Regions from separate parts of the Streptomyces sp. NPDC039430 genome, predicted to be linked through region 2. Evidence: riboswitches for the same ligand, from Rfam matches in the RefSeq annotation. Region 2 holds a riboswitch; each other region holds the start of a gene.
The links. Region 2 has a riboswitch for cyclic di-AMP ahead of ACZ7LS_RS09505 (transglycosylase SLT domain-containing protein). Riboswitches for the same ligand answer to the same signal wherever they lie in the genome.
Positions count from the first base shown of each region.

Region 1: it holds a riboswitch for cyclic di-AMP, as region 2 does, so the genes downstream of both, ACZ7LS_RS27930 (M23 family metallopeptidase) here and ACZ7LS_RS09505 (transglycosylase SLT domain-containing protein) in region 2, are expected to answer to the same signal.
Region 3: it holds a riboswitch for cyclic di-AMP, as region 2 does, so the genes downstream of both, ACZ7LS_RS28875 (C40 family peptidase) here and ACZ7LS_RS09505 (transglycosylase SLT domain-containing protein) in region 2, are expected to answer to the same signal.
Region 4: it holds a riboswitch for cyclic di-AMP, as region 2 does, so the genes downstream of both, ACZ7LS_RS29250 (transglycosylase family protein) here and ACZ7LS_RS09505 (transglycosylase SLT domain-containing protein) in region 2, are expected to answer to the same signal.

Region 1 is NZ_JBVKAK010000013.1:62,072-65,272, reverse strand. It holds gene ACZ7LS_RS27935 (M16 family metallopeptidase) at 1-1,348, shown strand, start outside; cyclic di-AMP (ydaO/yuaA leader) riboswitch at 1,537-1,702, shown strand; gene ACZ7LS_RS27930 (M23 family metallopeptidase) at 1,716-2,492, shown strand; gene ACZ7LS_RS27925 (GntR family transcriptional regulator) at 2,686-3,201, shown strand, end outside.
Region 2 is NZ_JBVKAK010000003.1:59,038-62,238, reverse strand. It holds gene ACZ7LS_RS09510 (amino acid permease) at 1-961, shown strand, start outside; gene ACZ7LS_RS09505 (transglycosylase SLT domain-containing protein) at 999-1,799, opposite strand; cyclic di-AMP (ydaO/yuaA leader) riboswitch at 1,804-1,958, opposite strand; gene ACZ7LS_RS09500 (hypothetical protein) at 2,695-3,201, opposite strand, start outside.
Region 3 is NZ_JBVKAK010000014.1:121,131-124,331, forward strand. It holds gene ACZ7LS_RS28870 (ATP-dependent Clp protease proteolytic subunit) at 1-629, shown strand, start outside; cyclic di-AMP (ydaO/yuaA leader) riboswitch at 973-1,144, shown strand; gene ACZ7LS_RS28875 (C40 family peptidase) at 1,148-1,621, shown strand; gene ACZ7LS_RS28880 (ATP-binding protein) at 1,750-2,190, opposite strand; gene ACZ7LS_RS28885 (helix-turn-helix domain-containing protein) at 2,447-3,201, shown strand, end outside.
Region 4 is NZ_JBVKAK010000015.1:54,266-57,466, forward strand. It holds gene ACZ7LS_RS29245 (transglycosylase family protein) at 1-773, shown strand, start outside; cyclic di-AMP (ydaO/yuaA leader) riboswitch at 1,038-1,214, shown strand; gene ACZ7LS_RS29250 (transglycosylase family protein) at 1,224-1,934, shown strand; gene eno (phosphopyruvate hydratase) at 2,356-3,201, shown strand, end outside.

The DNA.
Region 1 (3,201 bases), on a different contig from region 2:
CAGGCCCTGGGCCTTCCCCGCCCCCGGGCGCGGCGCTCTCGACAACGGACTGACGGTGCTGCGCTGCGACCGTCCCGGCCAGCAGGTGGTGGCGGTCGAGATCAATCTCGACGCCCCGCTGGACGCCGAGCCCGAGGGGCTCGACGGCATCGCCACCATCATGGCGCGGGCCTTCTCCGAGGGCACCGACAAGCGCAGCGCCGAGGAGTTCGCCGCCGAGCTGGAGCGCTGCGGCGCCACGCTCGACGCGCACGCCGACCACCCGGGCGTCCGGATCTCCCTGGAGGTCCCCGTCTCCAGGCTGCCCAAGGCGCTCGGTCTGCTCGCCGAGGCGCTGCGGGCCCCCGCCTTCGCGGACAGCGAGGTCGAGCGGCTCGTACGCAACCGTCTCGACGAGATCCCGCACGAGACCGCCAACCCGGGCCGCCGCGCCGCCAAGCAGCTGTCCAAGGAGCTGTTCCCGGCCTCCTCGCGCATGTCACGGCCGCGCCAGGGCACCGAGGAGACGGTGGAGCGCATCGACGCCGCGGGCGTGCGCGCCTTCTACGAGGCGCATGTGCGCCCCGCCACGGCCACCGCTGTGATCGTCGGTGATCTCACCGGCGTCGATCTCGACAAGATCCTCGCCGACACCCTCGGCACCTGGACCGGCGACACCGTCGCCCCCCGTCCCATGCCGCCCGTGACCGCCGACGACACGGGCCGTGTGGTGATCGTGGACCGCCCCGGCGCCGTCCAGACCCAGCTGCTGATCGGCCGCATCGGCGCCGACCGGCACGACCGGGTCTGGCCCGCCCAGGTCCTCGGCACGTACTGCCTGGGCGGCACGCTCACCTCCCGGCTCGACCGGGTGCTGCGCGAGGAGAAGGGCTACACCTACGGCGTACGGGCCTTCGGCCAGGTGCTGCGCTCCTCGGCGCCCGACGCGCCGGGCGGTGCGGCCGGCGCGGCGATGCTCGCCATCAGCGGCTCCGTGGACACCGCGTCCACCGGCCCGGCGCTGGACGACCTCTGGAAGGTGCTGCGCACCCTCGCGGCCGAGGGGCTGACCGACGCCGAGCGCGATGTGGCCGTCCAGAACCTGGTGGGGGTGGCCCCGCTGAAGTACGAGACGGCGGCCTCCGTCGCGAGCACGCTGGCCGACCAGGTCGAGCAGTACCTGCCGGACGACTTCCAGGCGCAGCTGTACGCGCGGCTGGCCGAGACCGGCACCGTCGAGGCGACGGCCGCGGCCGTCAACGCCTTCCCGGTGGACCGGCTCGTCACCGTGCTCGTCGGTGACGCCGCGCAGATCAAGGAGCCGGTCACGGCTCTCGGGATCGGCGAAGTGACGGTCGTCACGGGCTGATCCGGCCTCTTCGTGGAACCCCGGTGGCTTCGGCCGCCGGGGTTTCCCTTTATGTCCCTCTTTGAGGGGGAGGGTGGTTGTCTGCCCTGTGGTGTGCGCTACAAAGGGGCCTGTCTGTTTGGTGATTGAAAGACCACCCGCTTAACGTCGGTCCGGCTGTCCGCCAGTTGCGCCGCGTCCGCGGCACCGGACAGTCATCGCCGAGTCCCCGTCAGGCGCGAGCCTGGGGAGCCGGGGACCCACGAAGTCCCTGGGGTGAATCGGGTGTCGCCGCCGTGAGTGGCAGGCACGCCCGTAGGAGACCTTCCTGCTCCGAACCCGTCAGCTAACCCGGTAGGCGAGAAGGAAGGAAAGGACCAGCCACCCCATGGCGTTCACCCGTGCCACCGGGAAGCATCGTGCCCGCAGCCGTATGAGCCGCAGGAGCGCGGGCGTCGCGGGTGCCGCGACCCTCGCCGCCACCGGCGTCATCAGCACCCTCGCCGCTTCCCCGGCGCTCGCCGCCGACACCGGCGTGGCCGCCGCCCGGCCGACCGGTCTTGCCCAGGCCCTGGTCATCAACGACTCCCTCGCCGGCACCATCGACGCCCAGGCCGACGCGCAGCGCCGGGCCGCCGCCGAGGTCAGGGCGAGGGCCGCGGCGAAGGCGGAGGCGGCGCGCAAGGCGGAGGCCCGCGCCCAGGAGCTCCGCGCGGAGAAGGAGCGCGCGGCGCGGGCCGCCGAGCGCGAACGCCTCAACGCCTTCCAGCTCCCCATCGCCGGCTCGTACGTCACCACCGGTTACCGGGCGGGCGGCTCGCTCTGGTCCTCCGGCAGCCACTCGGGCGTCGACTTCCGCGCCGCCTCCGGCACGTCCGTCGTGGCCGTGGGCGCGGGCACCGTGGTCGAGGCGGGCTGGGGCGGCTCGTACGGCAACAACATCGTGCTGCGGATGAGCGACGGCACGTACACCCAGTACGGCCATCTCTCCTCGATCGGCGTCGCCGTCGGCCAGAGCGTCACCCCGGGGCAGCGGATCGGCGTCTCGGGCGCGACCGGCAACGTCACCGGGCCGCACCTCCACTTCGAGGCCAGGACGGGCCCCGACTACGGCTCGGACATCGACCCCGTCGCGTATCTGCGCGCGCACGGCGTGAACGTCTGACCACTCCGCCCCCCCGAAGGCCCCGGCGCAGCGCCGGGGCCTTCGGCGTCGCGTCCGCGCCCGCCGCGGTCCGCTGGCCAAAAGATATCCATGGATTCCGGGCACCCATCGGAAATTCGCGATGATTGCAATAGAGTCACGGAACAGGCGTCGATCGGCAGCGTTTCGCGCGGATTAAGGCGGAGGTTCGGACATGCGCATTCCCGCGCACTCGGTATGCACGGCTATTCGCGACGACATCATCTCCGGCGTATTCGAACGCGGCAGCCGGCTCACGGAGGAGCACCTGGCACGGCGCTACGGCGTCTCCCGCGTCCCGGTGCGCGAAGCCCTGCGCACGCTGGAGTCGGAGGGCTTCGTGACCACCCGCCGCCATGTCGGCGCCTGTGTGGCCGAGCCCACGGAGCAGGAGGCGGCCGACCTGCTCGACGTGCGGCTGCTGCTGGAGCCGCTGGGCGCCGCGCGCGCCGCCCAGCGCCGTACGGAAGCCCATCTCAAGGTCCTGCGCGGCCTGGTCAGACTGGGGCAGGAGCGGGCCCGCAGAGGCCAGGGCGAGGATCTGCGCTCACTGGGCGCCTGGTTCCACGAGACGCTCACGCAGGCGTCGGGAAGCCCGGCGCTCACCGCCCCGCTCACCCAGCTCCGGCACAAGATCGCCTGGATGTACGTGGTCGACCAGCCCGCCAGCCCCCTGGAGTCCTGGGCGGAG
Region 2 (3,201 bases):
GTTCGCGATCGTCGCGTTCCTGGTGCTCGGACTGCTGGCGGTCTTCGGCCTGCTGCCCGACACCGACCCCGTCGGCTTCACCCACCTCGCGGGACAGGACGGCTTCCTGCCCGGCGGCTGGCAGGGCGTCATCTCCGGTGTGCTCGCCGTCGTCTTCGCCTTCGGCGGCCTGGAGGTGGTCACGATCGCGGCGGCGGAGTCCGACGACCCGGTGCGCTCGGTGTCCCGGGCGGTGCGCAGCGCGGTGTTCCGGATCCTGTTCTTCTACGTCGGTTCGATGCTGGTCATCGTGACGGTGCTGCCCTGGACGGCGCAGCGGGCCGGGCTGAGTCCGTATGTCACCGTCCTCGACGCCATCGGCATCCCGTCCGCCGCGCAGATCATGAACATCGTGGTGTTCGTGGCCCTGCTGTCGGCGCTCAACGCCAACCTCTACGGATCGTCCCGGATGGTCTTCTCGCTGGCCGAACGGGGCGAGGCGCCGCGGTCCCTGCTGACGGTGAGCGGCGGCGGTGTGCCCCGGCGGGCGGTCCTCGCGTCCGTGGCGTTCGGCTTCGTGTCGGTGCTGCTCAATCTCCGCTGGCCCGACTCGGTCTTCCTGTACATGCTCAACGCGGTCGGCGCGGTGCTCCTCTTCGTCTGGGCCTTGATCGCCGTGTCGCAGCTGCGGCTGCGGCGCCGTATCGAGCGGGAGGCACCGGAGCGGCTGGTGCTGAGGATGTGGCTCTTCCCGGGGCTGACATGGGCCACGCTCGCCGCGATGGCGGTCGTCTTCGGTCTGATGCTGACGAATGACGCGGCGCGCCCGCAGCTGCTGTGGTCCCTGGGCGCGGCGGCGCTGGTGCTGGCGGCGGCTGGGGTACGGGAGCTGCGCGCGCGGCGCGCCTGGCCGGGGAGCGGCGGGGACACGGGACACGGGACGGGGACACGCGCGAACGCCGGCAGGCCGGACAGGCCCTGAGGGCTGTCCGGCCTGCCGCGACGGGCGTGAGGGCCTGTCAGTAGGGGCCGTTCACGTTGTCGATCGAGCCGTAGCGGTCGGCCGCGTAGTTGCTCGCGGCGGTGATGTTGGCGACCGGGTCGTAGCTGTCCGTCGACGTACCGGGCACGTGGTAGGCCTGGAACGTCGGGTCGATGACCTGCAGGAGGCCCTTGGACGGGGTGCCGGCGGCGGCGTTCGAGTCCCAGTTGTTGATGGCGGACGGGTTGCCCGAGGACTCGCGCATGATGTTGCGGTAGATGCCGTCGTAGGAGCCGGGGATGCCGTGCTGCGCCATGACGTCCAGCGACTCCCGGATCCAGCCGTCCAGGTCGTCGGTGTACGTCGTCGCGGCCGTCTGGGTGGCGGCGCCCGTATCGGCTGCGGCGCTCGCGTCGGTGGTGGCGCTCTCGTCGGCCGTTGAGTCGGCGGTGGAGTCGGCAGGGGCCTCCGACGCGGAGTCCGCCGCGAGCGTCAGCGTGAGACCGGGGTGGATCAGCGACGGGTTGCCGCCGATGACGTCACGGTTGTCCTCATAGAGCTTCTGCCAGCCGCCGCTGATCGAGTACGTGTCCGCGATCCTGGACAGCGAGTCCCCCCAGACCACGGAGTAGGTCGCCGGGACGTCCGTCTGAACGGCGGCGGCCGGAGCCATGGACACCTTGGCGTCGGCGGTGGCGGCGGTGTGCGCCGGGGCCGCTTCCGCGGTGGTCGCGGCCAGCAGGGGGAAGGCGAGTACGGCACCGCCCGTGCCCGCGGTGACGAGGCCTCTGGCGACGGGGTTGTTCTTGGGACGACGGTGCTTAGCCTTTGAGGCCATGACGAATTCCTCTCCTCCGCCTGCGAGGTGAGCTGTCGGGTTCGAGCTGGAGATGCCCGGCCGCACTGTGAATGCGGCTTCACCCCAAGCCGGCCCGTAGTACGGATCGGCGACTTACCTGGGTCCCCCGCTCCTGCCGTACGTGGGTGGGTGTGGGTTTCCGGACGGCGGCAGGATTCGGCGTTCCATCCGGAGTGACGAGAACGTAAGCGAGGACGCCCGGACGAAACAAGCCCTGAATTCACAACGGAATCCAATTCACGATTCCAACCCGGAAAGATCTCGTTACCCACCCGATACCGGGGCTCTCAACTCGCCTTCTCCGTGGACGAAATGAACGAGGAGGCGGCGCTCGCAACCCGGCACTTACGTGACACACATCACGCCCATGACGGAAATGTCCAGCTCACGGGGGTTCCAAGGGAGTGGAAAGTCACATGAACGCTACATAAATGGACTTCGGGGAGAACGGAGATAAATCGCCCATAAAGGAGCGATCCGGCCTGGTCGGTCCGGCCTCGACAGTCCCACCCATGACTGGAAATTCGGGCGTCCCACCGGGCGCCGAATCGCGCTTGATCACGTAATTCGGAAGCCGCCGGGGACGGCCCCTCGCGGACCCCGGCGGACCCCGGCGGATCCCGGGCGAGCCGCTTCTCACGGCAATTGCACCGCTCAACGCCATTGAATTGGCGGAGCCGTGCGCGTTTCTGACCTTCTGTCGTTTCCGAACACGGTCGTGCCACGCGTCAGTTCCGTGGCAGCCTTTCACCGAAGAGTGGATCGAAATCGGCGACCACCCTTCAGCAAAAGGCAGTTCGCGGCCGAAGGGGGAGCGTGGCCGGTCCCACGCTCCCCCTTCGGCCGCCTGCGCGCACCGCGCGCGCGTCCGGCGCTATATGCCCAACTCGGCGAGCCGGCGCGCCGGTTCGTTGCGCCGCCAGGCGATGACCAGGAAGGCGATCAGCCCGAGGACGGGCAGGGCGCAGACGCTCCAGCTCAGCGACAGGGGCGGGCCCGGCTGGTCGAGGACGGTCAGGTGCTTGAGGGTCCCCGTGCCATGACCCTCGGGGCCGTCGATGGCGAAGGTGAGCGCCACGTCGCCCGGGTCGGGGAAGGACTTGATGTCCAGACCCCAGACATCGAGTTTGCGGGGGTGGCGTGCCAGCGGCGTGACGCGGTCATCGGAGTCGAGGCCGGTGGCGTCACGGGTGAGCGTGCCGGATTTGCCCGCTATCCCCCCTTCGGGGGCGAAGGTGAAGTCCAGCGACTGCATGGCACGCAGCGGCCAGGTGGAGAACCCGACGGTCAGGCTGTACGGGCCCGCCTGTACGCGTTCCGTGTGCACGATCCCGACCGGCTCGTAGGCGGCGGCAGGCGCGGCCGACGCGAAGAGCAGGGC
Region 3 (3,201 bases), on a different contig from region 2:
GCCACGTCCTGCCCGAGTTCACCGAGCGGACATCCAACGGGACCCGCACCCTCGACCCTTACTCCAAGCTCCTCGAAGAGCGGATCATCCTCCTCGGCACGCCGGTCGACGACACCGCGGCCAACGATGTGATCGCGCAGCTCATCCACCTCGAATACGCCGCGCCCGAACGGGACATCTCGCTCTACATCAACTCGCCCGGCGGGTCGATCAGCGCCATGTCCGCGATCTACGACACGATGCGGATCGTCACCTGCGACGTGGAGACCGTCTGCCTCGGACAGGCGGTCTCGACCGCTGCCGTACTGCTGGCCGCGGGCGCGCCGGGCAAGCGGCTGGCGCTGCCCGGCGCGCGGCTCGTCCTCCGGCAGCCCGGCATCGAGGAGCCGGTCCAGGGCCGGCCGTCCGACCTGGAGATCCACGCGCGGGAGATGCTCCGACTGCGGTCGCTGCTCACGTCCATGCTGGTGCGTCACACCGGGCAGAGCACCGAGCGGATCACCGAGGACATCGAGCGCGACACGTTCTTCGACGCGCCGGCCGCCCAGGCGTACGGACTGCTCGATCACGTCGTCAGGAACCGCAGGACGTCCCTCGACACGCCGCGCGATCCCTTCGGCGGGCGGTGAACGCCGGTGCCGGCACGGCGAGTCGTTCCCAGATGGGCGGCGTCCATACGGGAACGACTCGCACGTTCGGCGTATGAACTGTCCGGACGCGTGCGGGGTCCCAAGTTGCGCGAAGCGACCGGATGAGCCAGGCGCCGCGAACTCCCTTGCAGGTACGGCCCTCATCGGGGCTCATGCCGTCGGCGTGACACACCCCTTCGCCACCCTTTTGGGTCATCCGTGATGAACTTCACATATCGTCGTTTCGTCTCGGATATCCACCTGTTCCTGCGTCAAGATCCGTGGGACGACAAGCCCCCGCCACCGCGGCGGGGCGGTCCGGGCGGACGCCGAGTCCTGCCGCCGCAACCGGATGCCTGGTCGACAGGAGTGGATCGGCAGGAGTGGAGGACCCAGGCAGAACGGGACGACGCCCGGTGTGGTCGTCCCTCGGGGTGAAGTCGTGAGAGCGGCCGGGCAACTTCGCCAGCCCGAACCCGACAGGTCATCCTTCACAGGCGGCTGACGAAGGGTTGCGCATGACCGCGCAGACGAATGTCCCGTCTCTGCTCTCCAGGACCGGTGCGGTTTCGGTCCTCACACTCGCCGCGCTCGGCGGCACGATGCTCGTGCCCGGCGCCACGTCCGAGGCCGAGGCCGCCACGCGCGCGGTCAACGCCCTCAAGATCGCCGCCTCGAAGAAGGGCTCTCCGTACCGGTGGGGTGCCACGGGGCCCCATCGCTTCGACTGCTCCGGGCTGACGCTCTACTCGTTCAAGAAGGCCGGCAAGCAGCTCCCCCGTACGGCCCAGCAGCAGTACAACTCGTCCCGCCATATCTCCCCCTCCGAACGGCGCAAGGGCGACCTGGTGTTCTTCCACTGGGGCAACAGCGTCTACCACGTCGGGATCTATGCCGGCCGGGGGAGGATCTGGCACTCGCCCAAGACCGGGGCGCTGGTGCGGCTGGAGCGGATCTGGTCGCGGAGCGTCCTGTACGGCCGGGTGAACTGACCCCGGCCGCGGCACCGGCCCTCGCGCCACCACAGCCCCCTGACGCGGCGACGCCGGCGACATGCCGGAGGGGGCCGTCCCCGCCCCGGGCGGGGACGGCCCGGGATCCGGTCCCCGGCCGGCCGGTCTCAGCTCACGTCAGCCGCCACCGGGACCGTCCACGGCAGGACGATCCAGACCGTCTTGCCGCCCTCGGCGGTCGGGGTGACGGAGAGCTGTCCCCCCTGCTCGACCGTGAGCGAGCGGACGATCACCATGCCGCGGCCGTTGTCCTGCTGAACGGCCGCGGGCAGCCGTTGCGGCCAGCGCGGATGGCTGTCGGTGACCCCGACGCGCAGCTGCTCGTCACGTTCGAGCCGGACCTCCACGGTGAACGTGGGTGACTGGCCGAAGGTGTGCTGCACCGCGTTGGTGGCCAGTTCCGAGACGATCAGCCGGACCGTCTCGGCCATGTCCTCCCGCGCCGGCAGCCCCCACTCGGCCAGCAGGTCCACGACGTATCTTCGCGCCGCGGTGACCGAGGCGGGATCGCTCGGCAGGGTGATGGATGCTTCCTGGTGGTCTGCCATGGCGACGCCGTCCCTTTCCCGCCGGGCCTGGCTCCGGCACAGAGCGAATGACTGCGCGGACGGCCTCGGACCGTGCTTCGCGCCAGCCTCCCACTGATCGTGCCGTTCCCAGGGCCGATCCACCGAGATCTGCATATATCTGTCGCTCAAAGCGGTGAACTCTGCAACGCGAGACCGTATTTGGGCGCCGAAAAGATATCTTCTCCGCCGCGGCGCCCGAGGGCGCGACGAACACAGGGCGGGGAGGCAATCATTCATGCGGCATATTCCAGCGGTGCGCCGGCGCAGGCTCGGCGAGGAATTGCGCAAGCTGCGGCAGAGCGCGGGACTGACAAGCGGCCAGACCGCGCGGCTGCTCGGCTGGCATCAGTCGAAGGTCAGCCGGCTGGAGACGGGAGTGAGCGGGGTGAAGGACGAGGATCTGGCCGGACTGCTCGACGCGTTCGGTGTCACCGACGCACAACAACGGCTGCTGCTGGGCGCCTTGGCGGGGACCACCAGCAGCGGCCAGGGGTGGTGGATGGCGTACGGCGGCGTGATCCCGCCACAGTACCGGGACTTCATCAGCCTGGAGTCCCAGGCCCGTACCGCGCGCACGCTGGAGACTTCCGTGGTCCCCGGGCTGCTCCAGACCCCCGCGTACGCCCGTGCCGTGACCCGCGCGGCGCTCGGCGGACTGCCCGCCACGACGGTCGACTCCCTGGTCGAAGTGCGGCTCGCCCGCCAGGAGGTGCTGCGCACCGGCATACCCCTGGAGCTGCACGCCGTACTGGACGAGGCCGTTCTGCGCCGTCAGGTGGGCGGGCCCGGTGTGATGCGGGAGCAGCTGCTGCGGCTCTCGGAGCTGGCCCGTCTTCCGCATGTCTGTCTTCAGGTGCTGCCGTTCACGGCCGGCGGCTATGTAGGACTTACCGGCCCTTTCGTTATCTTCTCATTTCCGCACATCACTGATCTGGATTTGGTCGTTCTCGACCATTTGACGAATAGCCTCTATCTGGAGCGGAAAGAAGA
Region 4 (3,201 bases), on a different contig from region 2:
TCGGCGGCGCGGAGTACGCGGCCAGTGCCGACCTCGCCAGCAGATCGCAGCAGATCGCGATAGCCGAGAAGATCCTCGACGCGCAGGGCCCGAAGGCATGGGCCAGCTGCGCCGCGATCTCCGGGCTGACGGCGGGCAGCGCCGCGCCGGGCGTGGACCCCGGTGCGGCGCCCGAGGCGGAACGGGAGACGGCGCCCGCGTCGTCCGGGACCCCCAAGCCCTCCGGCACGTCAGGGAAGACCGGGACGTCAGGGAAGACCGGGACGTCCGAGCCGTCCGAGCCGTCCGGATCCTCCGACGCGTCGGACAAGGCCGGGGGCTCCCCGTCGGATGCCTCCCCGGGCACGTCCTCGTCCACCCCGGACGCGACCGCCCCTGACGGCACGACGCCCGCCCCCTCCGAGTCCTCCGGCGCCTCAGGCGCCGCCCGTGACGCGGAGGCAGGGGGCAGCGCCAACGGCAAGCACCGTGGCGACGCCTCTCCGGAGGACTCCGTACCGGGCAATTCGGGTGAAGAGCGCGAATCCGGCCGTCATGCCTCGCGAGGTGACGGATCGGCACGTCACGCGGGCGGCGCGGCGGACGGAACGGACGGCGCGGACGCGGTGGATGGTCAGTACACCGTCCGCGCCGGCGACTGCCTCTGGCTCATCGCCGACGAGCGCGAGGTGCCCGGCGGATGGTCCGCGCTCTACGAGGCGAACAAGGACACCGTCGGCGCCGACCCCGACTTGATCCTTCCTGGCCAGACCCTTGATCTGGGCGTGAAGTAGAGGCAGTTAGAGACTCTATGTCCGCTTCTGTGAAAGTGAGACAAGGGTCTCTTCGCCGCAACTGGGGCCAATTGCTCAACGGGTCGCGCCGTTTCGTCTCCCACCTGCGCAAATGAGGTCGCCCCAGGGGGAGGTAAGGGCGATTTTTCCTTGATGTGCTTCTTTGAACAACGGGCAGACCTGTGATTACGGTCTGAACCGCTCGCACCGCGGGCCCCGTCGACCGTCACGCCGAATCCTGCCGTCGGTCGGGGGGAGTAACCGACGCGTCATGCGCCGTAGGCAGGAGCGGGGGACCCAAAGGTTCGCGCCGGGCTCCGGCCGTCGAGAGACGGCCGAGGACCGGCTTGGGGTGAAGCCTTGTGCGCCAGAGCACAAGGCCGGGCAACTCACTTGGCCCGAACCCGACAGCTGACCTCGTAGGCGTCGGTGAGGAGATGTTCCATGCTGCTGCGTTCCAGCAAGGCCAAGCACCGCCGCCCGTCGAAGGCCGCCCGCTACGCCACGCTCGCCGGCGTCACCGGTGCCGCCGTCGCCGCCCCGCTGCTCGGCGCGACCTCGGCCACCGCCGCGACCGCCTCCGAGTGGGACAAGGTCGCGCAGTGCGAGTCCGGGGGCAACTGGTCCATCAACACCGAGAACGGCTTCTACGGCGGCCTCCAGTTCACGCCGTCCACCTGGGCGGCCTACGGCGGTACCGCGTACGCCGCCCGCGCCGACCTGGCCAGCAAGTCCCAGCAGATAGCCGTCGCCGAGAAGGTCCTCGCCGGCCAGGGCAAGGGCGCGTGGCCGAACTGCGGCGTGGGCCTGTCCAGCGCCGCGTACGACGGTGGCTCGGCCGACCGGAGCACCCAGCAGCAGTCGCAGCCCAAGCAGCGGTCGCAGCAGCAGACCCAGCCGAAGCAGCAGTCGCAGCCGCAGCAGCGGGAGAGCGCGGAGACCACGCGCGGTGCCGCCCAGCCCGCCTCGCGCGGCGAGAGCCGTCCCACCACGATCAAGAAGGGCGACGGCGAGTACAAGGTCGAGTCCGGCGACACCCTCTCCAAGATCGCCAAGGCGGAGAAGGTCAAGGGTGGCTGGAAGAAGCTGTTCGACCTGAACAAGGACATCGTCAGCGACGCCGACGTGATCTACCCGGGCCAGCAGCTCCACCTGAGCTGACCCCACCGGGGCCTCCCACCGGGGCCTCCCCCCCCGGGGGCCCACTCGGGGATCCCGGGGTCGGCCCCCGGGATGGTCCCGGGGTCGGCCCCCGGGACCCACCAGGGAACCCGGGGATGTCCCGAGGCCGGCCCCGGGAACCAGGGAACCCGCGCCCCCGCGAAGGGCCCCTGGCCCCACCCGAGACCACCCCGGCCGGGCGCGTAATCCCCCGTACGCGCCGGGCCGGGGTTTCGGCTGTGGCCCGCCCGCGGGCGGGCCACGGCTCCCGCCGGCTCCCGCGGTGCGGGAATCGGGCCTCATTTCGTCTTAGGTTCGTCTTAGGTGGCGGGCACCGGCCGACCGATGACCCCGCGCCGGATAGTCTCGTGTCGCAAGGCCAATGAGACCCTGCACTCCAAGCGTCACATCCCAGAAGGAGATGCTCGTGCCGTCCATCGACGTCGTCGTAGCCCGGGAAATCCTCGACTCCCGAGGCAACCCCACGGTCGAGGTCGAGGTCGGCCTCGACGACGGCAGCACGGGTCGTGCTGCTGTCCCCTCCGGTGCCTCCACCGGTGCGTTCGAGGCCCTTGAGCTCCGCGACGGTGACCAGAACCGCTACCAGGGCAAGGGTGTCGAGAAGGCCGTCCTCGCCGTCATCGAGCAGATCGGCCCGGAGCTGGTCGGGTACGACGCCACCGAGCAGCGCCTGATCGACCAGGCGATGTTCGACCTGGACGCCACCCCGGACAAGTCGTCGCTCGGCGCCAACGCCATCCTCGGCGTCTCCCTCGCCGTCGCGCACGCCGCCTCCGAGGCCTCGGACCTCCCGCTCTTCCGCTACCTCGGCGGCCCGAACGCGCACCTGCTGCCCGTTCCGATGATGAACATCCTGAACGGCGGCTCGCACGCCGACTCCAATGTCGACATCCAGGAATTCATGATCGCCCCGATCGGCGCGGAGTCCTTCTCCGAGGCCCTGCGCTGGGGTGCCGAGGTCTACCACACGCTCAAGAAGGTCCTGAAGCAGAAGGGCCTCTCCACCGGCCTCGGCGACGAGGGCGGCTTCGCGCCGAACCTGGAGTCGAACCGCGCCGCGCTCGACCTCATCCTCGAAGCGATCAAGGAGGCCGGTTACGTCCCCGGCCGCGACATCGCGCTCGCGCTCGACGTCGCCGCGTCCGAGTTCTACAAGGACGGCTCGTACGAGTTCGAGGGCAAGTCCCGCTCGGCCGCCGAGCTGACCGAGTACTACGAGGAGCTCGTCGCCGCGTACCCGCTCGTC